2 regions of the Streptomyces sp. NPDC059355 genome follow, and region 1 is predicted to be linked to the other one. Evidence: riboswitches for the same ligand, from Rfam matches in the RefSeq annotation. Region 1 holds a riboswitch; the other holds the start of a gene.
The links. Region 1 has a riboswitch for glycine ahead of gcvP (aminomethyl-transferring glycine dehydrogenase). Riboswitches for the same ligand answer to the same signal wherever they lie in the genome.
Positions count from the first base shown of each region.

Region 2: linked by a shared signal. The riboswitch ahead of gcvT (glycine cleavage system aminomethyltransferase GcvT) and the one ahead of gcvP (aminomethyl-transferring glycine dehydrogenase) in region 1 are both predicted to bind glycine.

Region 1 covers NZ_JBHYXN010000001.1:422,786-429,609, reverse strand. Annotated here, with positions in the region: gene ACFXGI_RS01965 (bifunctional nuclease family protein) at 1-465, shown strand, start outside; gene ACFXGI_RS01960 (MerR family transcriptional regulator) at 658-1,296, shown strand; gene ACFXGI_RS01955 (DNA polymerase IV) at 1,375-2,868, shown strand; gene ACFXGI_RS01950 (PRC-barrel domain-containing protein) at 2,865-3,236, opposite strand; glycine riboswitch at 3,350-3,448, shown strand; gene gcvP (aminomethyl-transferring glycine dehydrogenase) at 3,645-6,530, shown strand; gene ACFXGI_RS01940 (DUF5999 family protein) at 6,642-6,824, opposite strand, start outside.
Region 2 covers NZ_JBHYXN010000017.1:3,771-10,594, reverse strand. Annotated here, with positions in the region: gene ACFXGI_RS17955 (ABC transporter substrate-binding protein) at 1-370, opposite strand, end outside; gene ACFXGI_RS17950 (ABC transporter permease) at 412-1,404, opposite strand; gene ACFXGI_RS17945 (enhanced serine sensitivity protein SseB C-terminal domain-containing protein) at 1,917-2,657, opposite strand; gene ACFXGI_RS17940 (enhanced serine sensitivity protein SseB) at 2,714-3,451, opposite strand; gene ACFXGI_RS17935 (AAA family ATPase) at 3,592-4,257, opposite strand; glycine riboswitch at 4,558-4,661, shown strand; gene gcvT (glycine cleavage system aminomethyltransferase GcvT) at 4,846-5,961, shown strand; gene gcvH (glycine cleavage system protein GcvH) at 6,030-6,410, shown strand; gene glyA (serine hydroxymethyltransferase) at 6,429-6,824, shown strand, end outside.

The sequences.
Region 1 (6,824 bases):
CTCGACGTTGTGGGTGTCCGGGTGGAAATGCCCTCCAACCAACCGATCGTGCTCCTGCGTGAAGTGGGAGGCGACCGGTACCTCCCCATCTGGATCGGACCAGGGGAGGCGACCGCCATTGCCTTCGCGCAGCAGGGCATGGCCCCCGCCCGGCCGCTGACGCACGACCTGTTCAAGGACGTGCTGGAGGCGATCGGCGAGGAGCTCACCGAGGTCCGGATCACGGATCTGCGGGAGGGCGTCTTCTACGCGGAGCTTGTCTTCGCCAGCGGGGTCGAGGTGAGCGCGAGGCCTTCCGACGCCATAGCGCTCGCCCTGCGTACCGGAACGCCGATCTACGGGAGCGACGGCGTGCTGGACGACGCCGGAATCGCCATTCCGGACGAGCAGGAGGACGAGGTGGAGAAGTTCCGCGAGTTCCTCGACCAGATCTCCCCGGAGGACTTCGGTACCGGCCCGCAGTGAGCCGCGACCGCGCCGTCCACGCCGCGTGTCCACGGGGGAGTATCAGCCCATTCGGTGAGCCTTTCCCCGGTACAGGACACGGGAAACCACTCTCAGGGTGATTATCACTCGGCGTGCCGAGTGTGGCGATCGTTGACGCACCCCTGGTGACTGCCTACCTTCGAGGGGGCAGGTCAAGGACGGAGGGTCGGCGTGAGAGTCACGGGCGACGGTACGACCGGGGGCACCCCCGTGCGGAGTGACGGTGGGCCGTACCCGCTCCACGGCAGTGCGGCGGGTTCCGCGCGCCGTCAGCCGGACAGTGCGCCGGTCGCGCCTGCGGGCGCGGACGCGGCACCCGAGCAGGTGGGCTACCGGGGACCGACCGCGTGCGCCGCGGCGGGCATCACGTACCGCCAGCTCGACTACTGGGCGCGGACCGGGCTGGTGGAGCCCACGGTGCGCCCCGCGTACGGCTCCGGGACGCAGCGGCTCTACAGCTTCCGGGACGTAGTCGTCCTCAAGATCGTCAAGCGCTTCCTGGACACCGGGGTGGCGCTGCAGAACATCCGGACCGCCGTCCAGCACCTGCGCGACCGCGGATTCTCGGATCTTGAGCGCATGACGCTGATGAGCGACGGCGCCACCGTGTACGAGTGCACCTCGCCGGACCAGGTCGTGAGCCTGCTCCAGGGCGGGCAGGGCATCTTCGGCATCGCGGTGGGCGTGGTCTGGCGCGACGTGGAGAACGCACTGTCCCAGCTGCACGGCGAGCGGGTCGACACCGGCGAGACGGTGGTCGGCCACAACTCGACGGACGAGCTGGCCGCGCGGCGCAACCGGGCCGGCTGAGCACCCTTCCCGGCGCGGTCCGAGGACGCCGGGCCCGGCCCCGGCCGAATGTCAGTGGCATGAGGCAGCATCGGGGCTGTGAGAGCCGCGCCGACCATCCTGCACCTGGACATGGACGCCTTCTACGCCTCCGTGGAGCAGGCGTCGAAGCCGAGCCTGCGCGGGAAGGCCGTGATCGTCGGCGGGCTCGGACCGCGCGGGGTGGTCGCCACCGCCTCGTACGAGGCCCGGCGCTTCGGGGTGCACTCGGCGATGCCGACGGCCCAGGCGCGCCGGCTCTGCCCGAACGGCGCGTACCTCATCCCGCGCTTCCGGCTGTACCAGGCGGTCAGCGAGATCGTCATGGGGCTGCTGAGGGAGCTGTCCCCGCTGGTGGAGCCCCTCAGCCTGGACGAGGCCTTCGTGGACCTGGAGGCGGGCGGGACCGCCTTCGACTCGAAGAGCGCCAGGGAGACGGGGGAGCGGCTGCGGGCGGACATCCGGGCCGTGACCGGGCTGAGCGGCTCCGTGGGGCTCGCGGGGTCCAAGATGCTGGCCAAGGTGGCGTCCGAGGAGGCCAAGCCGGCCGGGCTGCTGCTGATCGAGCCGGGGACCGAGCGGGAACTCCTCGCCCCGATGTCGGTGCGGACGCTGCCCGGGGTGGGACCCGTCACGGGGGAGCACCTGCGGCGCGCCGGGATCACCACGGTCGGGGAGCTGGCCGAGGCCGGCGAGGACGAGCTGGTCCGGATGGTCGGGCGCTCGCACGGGGTCGGGCTGTACCGGATGGCGCTGGGGCTGGACGACCGGCCGGTGGTCGCCGAGCGCGACGCGAAGTCCGTGTCGGTGGAGGACACCTTCGACGTGGACCTGCACGACCGGGTACGGATCCGGACCGAGGTGCAGCGGCTCGCCGACCGGTGCGTGCAGCGGCTGCGGGGCTCGGGGCACTCGGGGCGCACGATCGTGCTGAAGGTGCGGCGGTACGACTTCTCGACCCTGACCCGCTCGGAGACGCTGCGGGGGCCCACCGACGACCCCGCGGTGGTGCGGGAGGCCGCGGCGCGGCTGCTGGAGGGGGTGGACACCACGGGCGGGGTCCGGCTGCTGGGAGTGGGCGTGACGGGCCTCGCCGACTACACGCAGGAGGACCTGTTCGCGCAGTCGATGGCCGCGGAGGCGGAGGCGGAGGCGGAGGCGGCCGCCGAGGCGGCTGCGGAGGGCACGGCCGCCGAGCCCCATGGTGCCGCGCAGACCGCGGGGCCGGGAGCGGCTGGAGGGCTTGGAGGGCCTGGAGGGTCTGCAGAGGCCGTGGAGTCCGCAGGGCCGACCGTGGAGCCCGAGCCGGCCCCGGAGCGGCGCTGGGCGGCCGGGAGTGACGTACTGCACGCCGTCTACGGGCCCGGGTGGGTGCAGGGCAGCGGGGTCGGGAGGGTGACCGTGCGGTTCGAGCAGCCCGGATCGGCGCCGGGCCGCGTGCGCACCTTCCGGGTGGAGGACCCCGAGCTGGAGCTCTCCGATCCCCTGCCCCTCGTAGGGCTGGACGATCCGGAGGCGGCCTGGGGAGCGGCTCGTCGGCAAGGCACGACCTAGGGAGCGTCGTCCCCGTTCGCCAGGTGGCCGAAGTCCCGCTGGATGTCCGACGGGAGGGAGACGTCCAGTCCGTAGTGGTGGTAGAGCTGCAACTCCTGTTCGGGGGAGAGGTGGCGGCCCACGCCGAAGTCCGGGGCGTCCTTGATGAGGGAGCGCTCGAAGGGGACCCGCAGGGTGTCGTCGACGACCTCGCTCGGCTCCAGCGGGACGAAGGCGTCCCGGCTGAACAGGCCCGTCCGGACGGCGGCCCATTCGGGCACACCCGTGGCATCGTCGAGGTAGACCTCGTCGACGGTGCCGATCTTGGTTCCGTTGCGGTCGAACGCCTTGCGGCCGATCAGGCTGCGCGGATCGATGTCGGTCTGCACGGTCCCTCCATATGGTCGCAACTCCTCCGTAATGACTACAGAAGGGCATTTCCGGAGTGCAGGCCACTCGAGGCAGGTGCCGGAACCTCGCTGGTAGGCTGGGTGACGGCTGTTGACCCTGTGCGGGAGAGTCCTCCGAGTGAGTACGACGGAGGCGCCGAAGGAGCAAATCCTCCCCGGAATCTCTCAGGCATACGTACCGCACGTGAAGAGGCCACTCTGGAAAGCAGGGGCGGGTACCGGGCGCAGTGCCGGTTCCCCTCCTCACCGACGGTGAAAGCCGGAATCCGCGGGCCATCCCCGCGACTCCGGTGAAGCTCTCAGGTTGAGATGACAGAGGGGGAGGCCGTCCGGGTGCCCGCGCCGTGGTGCCCCTCGCAGGTCGTACGACCCAGGAGGCCTCCGTACATGACCGCCAACCGCATTCCGCTCTCCCAGCTGGAGCGAGGCATCCCCTTCGAGCAGCGCCACATCGGCCCGGATGCCGAGGCGCAGGCGAAGATGCTCGCCCACGTGGGCTACGGCTCGCTGGACGAACTGACCGCCGCCGCGGTACCGGATGTGATCAAGAGCGCCGAGGCGCTGAACCTGCCCGAGGCGCGGACCGAGGCGGAGGTGCTGGCCGAGCTGCGCTCTCTCGCCGACCGCAACCAGGTCCTGGCCCCGATGATCGGTCTCGGCTACTACGGGACCTTCACCCCGCCGGTGATCCTGCGCAACGTCATGGAGAACCCGGCCTGGTACACGGCGTACACGCCGTACCAGCCCGAGATCTCCCAGGGCCGCCTGGAGGCGCTCCTCAACTTCCAGACCGTCGTCGCGGACCTCACCGGCCTGCCGACCTCCGGCGCCTCCCTGCTCGACGAGGGCACCGCGGCCGCCGAGGCCATGACGCTGGCCCGCCGCGTCGGCAAGTCCAAGGGCAACATCTTCCTCGTCGACGCCGACGCGCTGCCGCAGACCATCGCCGTGATCGAGACCCGCGCCGAGCCGATCGGCATCGAGATCGTCGTCGCCGACCTCTCCGAGGGCATCCCGGCCGAGGTCGCCGAGCGCGGCGTCTACGGTGTGCTCCTGCAGTACCCGGGCGCCTCCGGTGCCGTACGGGACATCAAGCCGGTCATCGACCAGGCGCACGGCCTCGGCGCGATCGTCGCCGTCTCCGCCGACCTGCTCGCGCTGACCCTGCTGACCTCCCCGGGCGCGCTCGGCGCGGACATCGCCGTCGGCACCACCCAGCGCTTCGGCGTCCCGATGGGCTTCGGCGGCCCGCACGCCGGCTACATGGCCGTCCAGGACAAGCACGCCCGCTCGCTGCCGGGCCGCCTTGTCGGCGTCTCCGTGGACGCGGACGGCAACAAGGCGTACCGCCTGGCGCTCCAGACCCGCGAGCAGCACATCCGCCGCGAGAAGGCCACCAGCAACATCTGCACCGCGCAGGTGCTGCTCGCCGTCATGGCCGGCATGTACGCCGTCTACCACGGCCCCGACGGCCTGCGGACGATCGCCCGCCGTACCCACCGCTACGCGGCCCTGCTCGCGGCCGGTCTGAAGGCCGGCGGGGTCGAGATCGTGCACGGCTCGTACTTCGACACCATCACCGCCCGGGTGCCCGGCAAGGCCGCCGAGGTCGTCGCCGCCGCCCGCGAGGGCGGGGTCAACCTGTACCAGGTCGACGCCGACCACGTCTCCGTCTCCTGCGACGAGACCACGCTGCGCGCCGGCGTCGAGGCCGTCTGGGCCGCCTTCGGCGTGAGCGCGGACCTCGAGGTGCTGGACGGGACCACCGCCGACGCGCTGCCCGAGGGCCTGCTGCGCTCGGACGACTACCTGGCGCACCCGGTCTTCCACCAGCACCGCAGCGAGACCGCGATGCTGCGCTACCTGCGCAAGCTGTCGGACAAGGACTACGCGCTGGACCGCGGCATGATCCCGCTGGGCTCCTGCACCATGAAGCTCAACGCGACCACCGAGATGGAGCCGGTCACCTGGCCCGAATTCGGCCAGCTGCACCCGTTCGCCCCGGTCGAGCAGGCCGAGGGGTACCTCACGCTCATCACCGAGCTGGAGGAACGTCTCTGCGAGGTCACCGGCTACGACAAGGTCTCCATCCAGCCGAACGCCGGCTCCCAGGGTGAGCTCGCCGGTTTGCTGGCCGTCCGCGCCTACCACCGGGCCAACGGCGACGAGCAGCGCACCGTCTGCCTCATCCCGTCCTCCGCGCACGGCACCAACGCCGCCAGCGCCGTGATGGCCGGCATGAAGGTCGTCGTCGTCAAGACCGCCGACGACGGCGAGGTGGACGAGGCCGACCTGCGCGCCAAGATCGAGCAGTACCGCGACGAGCTCGCCGTACTGATGATCACGTACCCCTCGACGCACGGTGTGTTCGAGGAGCACGTCGCCGACATCTGCGCCCAGGTGCACGACGCCGGCGGCCAGGTCTACGTGGACGGCGCCAACCTCAACGCCCTCGTGGGCCTGGCCAAGCCGGGTCACTTCGGCGGCGACGTCTCGCACCTGAACCTGCACAAGACCTTCTGCATCCCGCACGGCGGCGGCGGCCCGGGCGTCGGCCCGGTCGGTGTCCGGGCGCACCTGGCCCCGTACCTGCCGAACCACCCGCTCCAGCTGACCGCGGGCCCGGAGACGGGCGTCGGTCCGATCTCGGCGGCGCCGTGGGGCTCGGCCGGCATCCTGCCGATCTCCTGGTCGTACGTGCGCCTCATGGGCGGCGAGGGCCTCAAGCGCGCCACCCAGGTGGCGGTGCTCGGCGCGAACTACATCGCCAAGCGCCTGGAGCCGCACTACCCGGTGCTCTACACCGGCCCGGGCAACCTGGTCGCGCACGAGTGCATCATCGACCTGCGCCCGCTGTCGAAGGCGACGGGCGTCAGCGTGGACGACATCGCCAAGCGCCTGATCGACTACGGCTTCCACGCGCCGACCATGTCCTTCCCGGTGGCCGGCACGCTGATGATCGAGCCGACGGAGTCCGAGGACCTTGCCGAGATCGACCGTTTCTGCGACGCGATGATCGCCATCCGCGCCGAGATCGACCGGGTCGCGGGCGGCGAGTGGCCGGTGGACGACAACCCGCTCGCCAACTCCCCGCACACCGCGGCGGCGCTGGGCGGCGAGTGGAACCACCCGTACAGCCGTGACGAGGCCGTCTTCCCGGGCGGGGTCACGGCGGCGGAGAAGTACTGGCCGCCGGTGCGCCGCATCGACGGTGCCTTCGGCGACCGCAACCTGGTCTGCTCCTGCCCGCCGCTGGACGAGTACGACAACTGACATATTCGTATGACGTGACGGCATGACGGAGGGGCCGGTCCGGGAGAATCATTCCCGGGCCGGCCCCTCGTCGTTCTCTTCTGCTCCGTTCCCGTTCAGTGCTGTCGCCGACTAGGCCGCCTTCATCACCTGCGCCGCCGCGAGCGGGCGGTGCGGGGCGATGATCTGGCCGTCCGGCAGCAGCTCACCGGTGTCCTCGAAGAGCAGGACGCCGTTGCACAGCAGGCTCCAGCCCTGTTCCGGGTGGTTGGCCAACGGCTTGGCGGCCTCCCGGTCGGCGGAGTCGGCTGACGG
Region 2 (6,824 bases), on a different contig from region 1:
TGTACGTCTTGCCCTCGTTGCTCAGGACCGGCAGGGCCTCGGCGAGGTCCGGGACGATCTTGCTGCCGTCCTTGCCCGGCTTGCTGTCGTACGCGAGCAGCTGGCGCACGTAGAGGCGCTGGATGTCCCACACGAAGCCGTAGTAGGCACGCGCCGGGTCGAGGTAGTCGACGTCCTGCGGCGACCAGAGCTTGAGCTCACCGCCCTTGGCGTCCGAAGGGTTCACCATGCCGGTGGTGGCGGCGTTGAAGGCGGCGCCGCCACCGCCCTTGCCCTCGGTCTTCTTGTCGCCACTGCCACCGCACGCGGCGGTCAGGGACAGGGCGGCGATCACGGCGGTGATCGCGAATGCCTGCTTTCTGCGGATCACGTTGGTCCAACCTCCATTGGTGGGTGAATCGGTGAAGCGGTTCAGCTGCCCTTGGGGTCGAGTGCGTCGCGCAGCCCGTCCCCGAAGAGGTTGAACGCCAGGACGGTGATGAAGATCGTGATACCGGGGACCACCATGTACGCGGGGTCGTCCTGGTAGATGGGGATGGCGTCGGACAGCATCTTTCCCCAGGAGGCGGTGGGCGGTTTGACGCCGGCGCCGAGGAAGCTGAGGGCCGCCTCCGTCAGGATGTTGGTCGGGATGAGCAGCGTCGAGTAGACGAGGATCGGCGCGACCAGGTTGGGCAGCAGCTCCTTGATCAGGATGTAGCCGCGCCCGGCGCCGAGGCTGCGCGCGGCCTCGACGTACTCGCGCTCCCGCAGGGAGATCGTCTGGCCGCGCACGATGCGGCCGATGTAGGGCCAGCCGAAGAAGCCGATCACGACGATCAGTACGCCCATCCGGACACCCGAACCCGAGAACCCCCAGAGGGAGTTGGGGACGACGGAGACCAGGGCGATGGTGAACAGCAGCTGCGGGAAGGCGAGCAGCAGGTCCATGATGCGGCTGATGACGCCGTCGACCCAGCCGCCGATGAACCCGGCGAGGGCGCCGAGCAGGCTGCCTATCGTGACCGACACGAAGGCCGACAGGAACGCGACGACCAGCGAGATGCGGGCGCCGTAGACGATCCGGCTGAACACGTCGCGGCCGTTGGTGGGTTCGACGCCGAGCAGGAAGTCGGAGCTCATGCCGCCGAAGGAGCCGAGCGGCGTGCCGAGGTCCGGGTCGATCAGGTCCTCGTGGAACTCGTTGGGCGGGTGGCCCAGCAGGCTCACGATCTGCGGCGCGAAGACCGCCACCAGGATCAGGAAGATCACGACCACGCCGCCGGTCAGCGCGACCTTGTCGCGCTTGAGCCGCATCCAGGCGATGCGGCCGGGCGAGCGGCCTTCGATGGCCTTGGCTGGGACGTCGGCTACGGACACGGGTGCGGGTGATTCCGCGCTCGTGTCATGCAGTGGTGCCGTCATCGTGGTGGGGACCCCTCTCGGCCGACGGGTTGCCGGCCCATGCCCGCCGCTGTGGCGGCGTTGGTGCGGAGTGGCGCTCGGAGTGCGTGGTGACACGCAGGACGCGTGTGAGGTGCAGGAATTGCGGGAAGTGCCGTGCAAAGCGACAAGCAAAAAATCATTTGCCGAACCGGGCTTTGGAGGACTGACCGGCTCTTGGGTGGGGAGTCTTCATCGGCGCTGCGATCAGCCGCCAGACCCGCAGGTGAATGGATGCGCAACCGTGATGTGAGGGTCGGGTTCCCGTTATCCGGACTTCGCTCTCGCCTGAGCGGATCAACACCGTCCGTTCGGTACGTAATCGGACATGGCGCCCAACTCGCGGTAGGACCATGCCTTTTGGACCCACAAGGGTGGTGAAATCCGGACAAGCCGAAGGCCGCGGGGAACGATGTTCCCCGCGGCCTCGGTTGGTTCGATACGGCCGTCCCGGTCCGTGGACCGGTGGCCCGGTCTGTGGACCGGTCGCTCGGTCAGTAGCCGGCTGCCTGGCCCTCTCGGTCGTAGAAGGGCCGCGTCTGGGCGCGCAGCCACATCGCCACGGGGTCGTGCTCGTCCGCCAGTGCCACCGTGCACACCGGCACGCCCTCGGGCACCGCGCCGACCGACTGGCGCATCATCTCGCGTACGGATTCCAGCGCGGGCGCGGAGGCGTCGTACAGGTCGAGCCCGACCGCGAGGTACGGCGAGCCCAGCGAGGGCTGCACCCAGGCGCGGCGCAGCGAGCGCACGGCGGGGGTGCGGTGCGCGTGCTGGGTCAGCAGCCCGTAGAACTGCGGGAGCTCCAGGGCGGGCTCGGAGAGCCGCAGCGGGCCGGCCGGCATCCGGTCGAGGCCGGTGGCGATGCGGCGCAGATCGGCCCAGGGGATGCCGAGGCCGCCGCCCTGGGCGTGCGGGTTGAGCCACAGGCCCCAGCGGTCCGGGTAGAGGGCGCGGGCGATGTCCCGGCCGGTGACCACCTCGTAGCCCCGGTTCCAGCCGCTGGCGGCCAGCTCCTGCGGGGAGGTCACGCAGGGCGCGTACCCGAGGCCCTCGACCTCCATGCCGCCGTACTGGGCGTCCGGGGAGCCCGGCTGCCCCTGCCAGAGCAGCATCCACAGACGCCCCTCGGCGAGGCCGTGCAGAAGCGACTCGTAGCTCTCGAAGCGCCCGGGCGTCACCTGGCGCATCATGTGCTCGACCTGCCCGGCCGCGGCCGTGCCTGACGCACTCACCCGGAACCCCTCTTCGTCCGCCCGTCCACCCGTATCGGCACCCAGCTTAAGCGGCGCTAAGCCGTGTAGAAGGGGCGTACGCGCTCGGCGATGAAGTCGACCACCGGGTCCTGTGCGGCGTCGAGGAGGATCAACTGCACGGGCCAGGGCGGCGCCACGCGGCCCAGGGCGCGGCCGAGGGCGTCCATCGGGGCGCTGCGCATCCCGGGCTCCCATCCCAGCAGCCGGACACCGATGTAGAGCTCCGGTGCCCCGCCCTCGACGCTGGCCAGGCAGCGGTGGGCGGCGGCGACCACGCCGGTGGCGCGGAACTCCTCGGCGGCGGCGGTCAGGAAGTCCACCGGGTCCTCCTGCCAGTCGGGCTCGTAGAGCCGGACGCGGCCGCCGGTGGCGGGGCCGTCGAGGGGGCTCCGGCCGGTGCGGCAGAGCTCGGCGACGGCGGGCGGGGGCAGCGGCACGCCGACGGCGCCCTCGGGGTTCACGGCGATGCCGAGCTGCGGGGGCAGGCCGCGGGCGAACTCGACGGCGGGGGCCACGGCGAAGTCCATGGCCGGGCCGACGCAGGCGCGGAACTGGGCCTCGGAGCTGTACACGGGCACGTACGGCGCGCCGTTGATCTCCATGGTGGGCAGGGTGAGACCCCCGGCCGCGTCCGGGCCGCCACCGCCGGGCAGCGGCACCCAGAGCCGGCTGCGCCCGAGCACCTCGACGATGCGGGCCCCGGCGTCCGCCTGCCCGAGGGCCGCCCCGAGCACCTGCTCCAGCTCGTTGTCCGGCCAGCCGCCGCCCTGCATGTACGCCTCCGCTGTGTTCCGCCCCACGCTGTCGGCCCGAGGTTAACGGCTCGTACCGACACGGCCGCCGGGGGCCCCGGCCGCCGTCGGCGCCCCGCGGCTCCCTGGGGGGTGTCCGCCGGACACCCCCCAGGGCATGTCTAGGACCGCCGGAAGGCTATGCGGGTCACGCGGGCCGCCGAGCCGCGGTCCAGGAGGACCGCCGAGGTGCAGCCGGCCGGAAGGCGGCCCGATTCGGCTTCGCGCAGCAGCCGGGCCACCGCTCCCCGGTGGCGGGCGAAGGCGTACGCCGACACCCCGCGGCCGCGCGCCGCCTGCCCGGCCAGCGCCTCCTCCGGGCTGGTGTCCAGCAGCAGCAGGTGCAGCGACCGGCCCCGCCGCCGCGCGGCGGCGGCCAGCAGGCCGCGCACCCACGACTGCGTTCCGCAGTCGTGGACCACCGCCGAGGCGCCGGAGCGCAGGGTCCGCCAGAGCCCCCAGTAGTGCGCGAAGCGGACCAGCGGCCGGTACGCGGCGTACGGCAGCGCCCTCGGCATCCGGCGCTCCCAGCGCTCGCGCACGTCCTGGGAGTCGATGCCGCCGTCCTGTGCGGCCCGCTTGATCAGCGTGCTCTTGCCGCCGCCCGGGAGGCCGGACACCACGACGATGTCCCCTTCCGCGAAGCCGAGCCACTGCGGTCCGTGCGCGCCGCGGCCACGCAGGTCGCGTACGAGGGCGTCCTCGGCGCACGCCCGCCGCGCCGCCGGCACCCCGTCCACGGACCCCGTCCCGGTCAACGCCAGCACTCCGAATCGCCGCACAGTGATCGCCTCCCCCAATCGGGCCCTGCGGGGGCCCCATGCCCACTGAGTGTAAAGAGACGGTAATACGGCACGCCCGGTTCCGGTCGGCGCATCCCGGCCGAACCCGGCCGATCCCGGCCGAACCCGGATGCGTCACCGGCCCGTCGTACCGGCCCGTCGTACCGGCCCGTCGTACCGGTCCGCCGTCACCGGTCCGCGCCTCTTCCGTACGTTGCTTCGCACGTTCTTCCGGGCCCGCACCCCCGATCGCCCGGACGGCGTGCAATGATGTGCGCCATCTGGACCAACTGCATACCGGCCGCTTGAATCCGCGCGGGAGAGTCCCGGCACGCCGCGAGGCGGTGCCCGGGCGCCGAAGGAGCAAGTACCTCCCTTGAATCTCTCAGGCCCCGTACCGCGTGGATGAGGCAGATCTGAAAAGCGAGCCGCGCCACCGTCCCCCGCGACGGCATCCGCGTGTGCTCCACCCAAGGTGCAAGTCGACGTTCCCCGGGTCCGACCGGGAACTCTCGGCGAACCTCTCAGGTTCCGATGACAGATGGGGAGGATCGTCCTCGTCATGTCATGCCCTGGGACCCGGGAGCCACACCCATGAGCACTGCCCCCCGCTTGACCGCCCTCGATGCGCTGCACCGTTCGCTCGGTGCGACCATGACCGATTTCGCGGGCTGGGACATGCCCCTGCGGTACGGCAGTGAGCGCGACGAGCACAACGCCGTCCGGACCAAGGCCGGCCTGTTCGACCTGTCCCACATGGGCGAGATCACGCTGACCGGCCCGGAGGCCGTCAAGGCCCTGGACCACGCGCTGGTCGGCAACATCTCCACCGTCGGCGTCGGCCGCGCCCGCTACACGCACATCTGCCAGGAGGACGGCGGGATCGTCGACGACCTGATCGTCTACCGCCTGGGCGAGACCGAGTACATGGTCGTCGCGAACGCCTCCAACGCCCAGGTCGTCCTGGACGCCCTGACCGAGCGCGCCGCCGGCTTCGACACCGTGGTCCGCGACGACCGCGACGCGTACGCGCTGATCGCCGTCCAGGGCCCGGAGTCCCCCGGCATCCTTGCCTCCCTCACCGACGCCGACCTGGACGGGCTGAAGTACTACGCCGGCCTGCCGGGCACCGTCGCGGGCGTGCCCGCGCTGATCGCGCGTACGGGCTACACGGGCGAGGACGGCTTCGAGCTGTTCGTCTCCCCCGAGCACGCCGTCGAGCTGTGGCAGGCGCTGACCAAGGCCGGCGAGGGCGTCGGCCTGGTCCCGGCCGGCCTGTCCTGCCGCGACACGCTGCGCCTGGAGGCGGGCATGCCGCTGTACGGGCACGAGCTGACCACCTCCCTGACCCCGTTCGACGCGGGGCTGGGCCGGGTCGTGAAGTTCGAGAAGGAGGGGGACTTCGTCGGCCGCGCCGCGCTGGAGGCCGCCGCCGAGCGCGCCGCCACCAACCCGCCGCGCAAGCTGGTCGGCCTGATCGCCGAGGGCCGCCGCGTCCCGCGCGCCGGGTTCCCGGTCGTGGCCGGCGGCCAGGTGATCGGCGAGGTCACCTCGGGCGCCCCGTCCCCGACGCTCGGCAAGCCGATCGCGATGGCGTACGTGGACGCGGTGCACGCCGCGCCCGGCACCTCCAGCGTCGGCGTGGACATTCGCGGTACGCATGAGCCGTACGAGGTCGTGGCCCTGCCGTTCTACAAGCGGCAGAAGTAATTCCCCTCCGTCTCAGTACGCAAGACCACTGTTCGTTCGTACTCCCCCGCATCCAGGAGAATCAGGTCATGAGCAACCCCCAGCAGCTGCGTTACAGCAAGGAGCACGAGTGGCTGTCGACCGCCGAGGACGGCGTCGCGACGGTCGGCATCACGGAGTTCGCGGCCAACGCGCTCGGTGACGTCGTCTACGCCCAGCTCCCCGAGGTCGGCGACACGGTGACCGCGGGCGAGACCTGTGGCGAGCTGGAGTCGACCAAGTCCGTCAGCGACCTGTACTCCCCCGTCACCGGTGAGGTCGTCGCCGCCAACCAGGACGTCGTGGAAGACCCGGCGCTCGTGAACACCGCTCCGTTCGAGGGCGGCTGGCTGTTCAAGGTGCGTATCACGGACGAGCAGGACGACCTGCTCTCCGCCGAGGAGTACGCCCAGCTCACCGCCGGTAAGTAACGACCCCAGGGGATCCTGATGTCTGTTCTGAACACCCCCCTCCACGAGCTCGACCCGGACGTCGCCGCCGCCGTCGACGCCGAGCTCGCCCGCCAGCAGTCCACCCTGGAAATGATCGCGTCGGAGAACTTCGCCCCGGTCGCCGTCATGGAGGCCCAGGGTTCGGTCCTGACCAACAAGTACGCCGAGGGCTACCCGGGCCGCCGTTACTACGGCGGCTGCGAGCACGTCGACGTGGTCGAGCAGATCGCGATCGACCGCGTCAAGGCGCTGTTCGGCGCCGAGGCCGCGAACGTCCAGCCGCACTCCGGTGCGCAGGCGAACGCCGCCGCGATGTTCGCGCTGCTGAAGCCGGGCGACACGATCATGGGCCTGAACCTGGCCCACGGCGGTCACCTGACCCACGGCATGAAG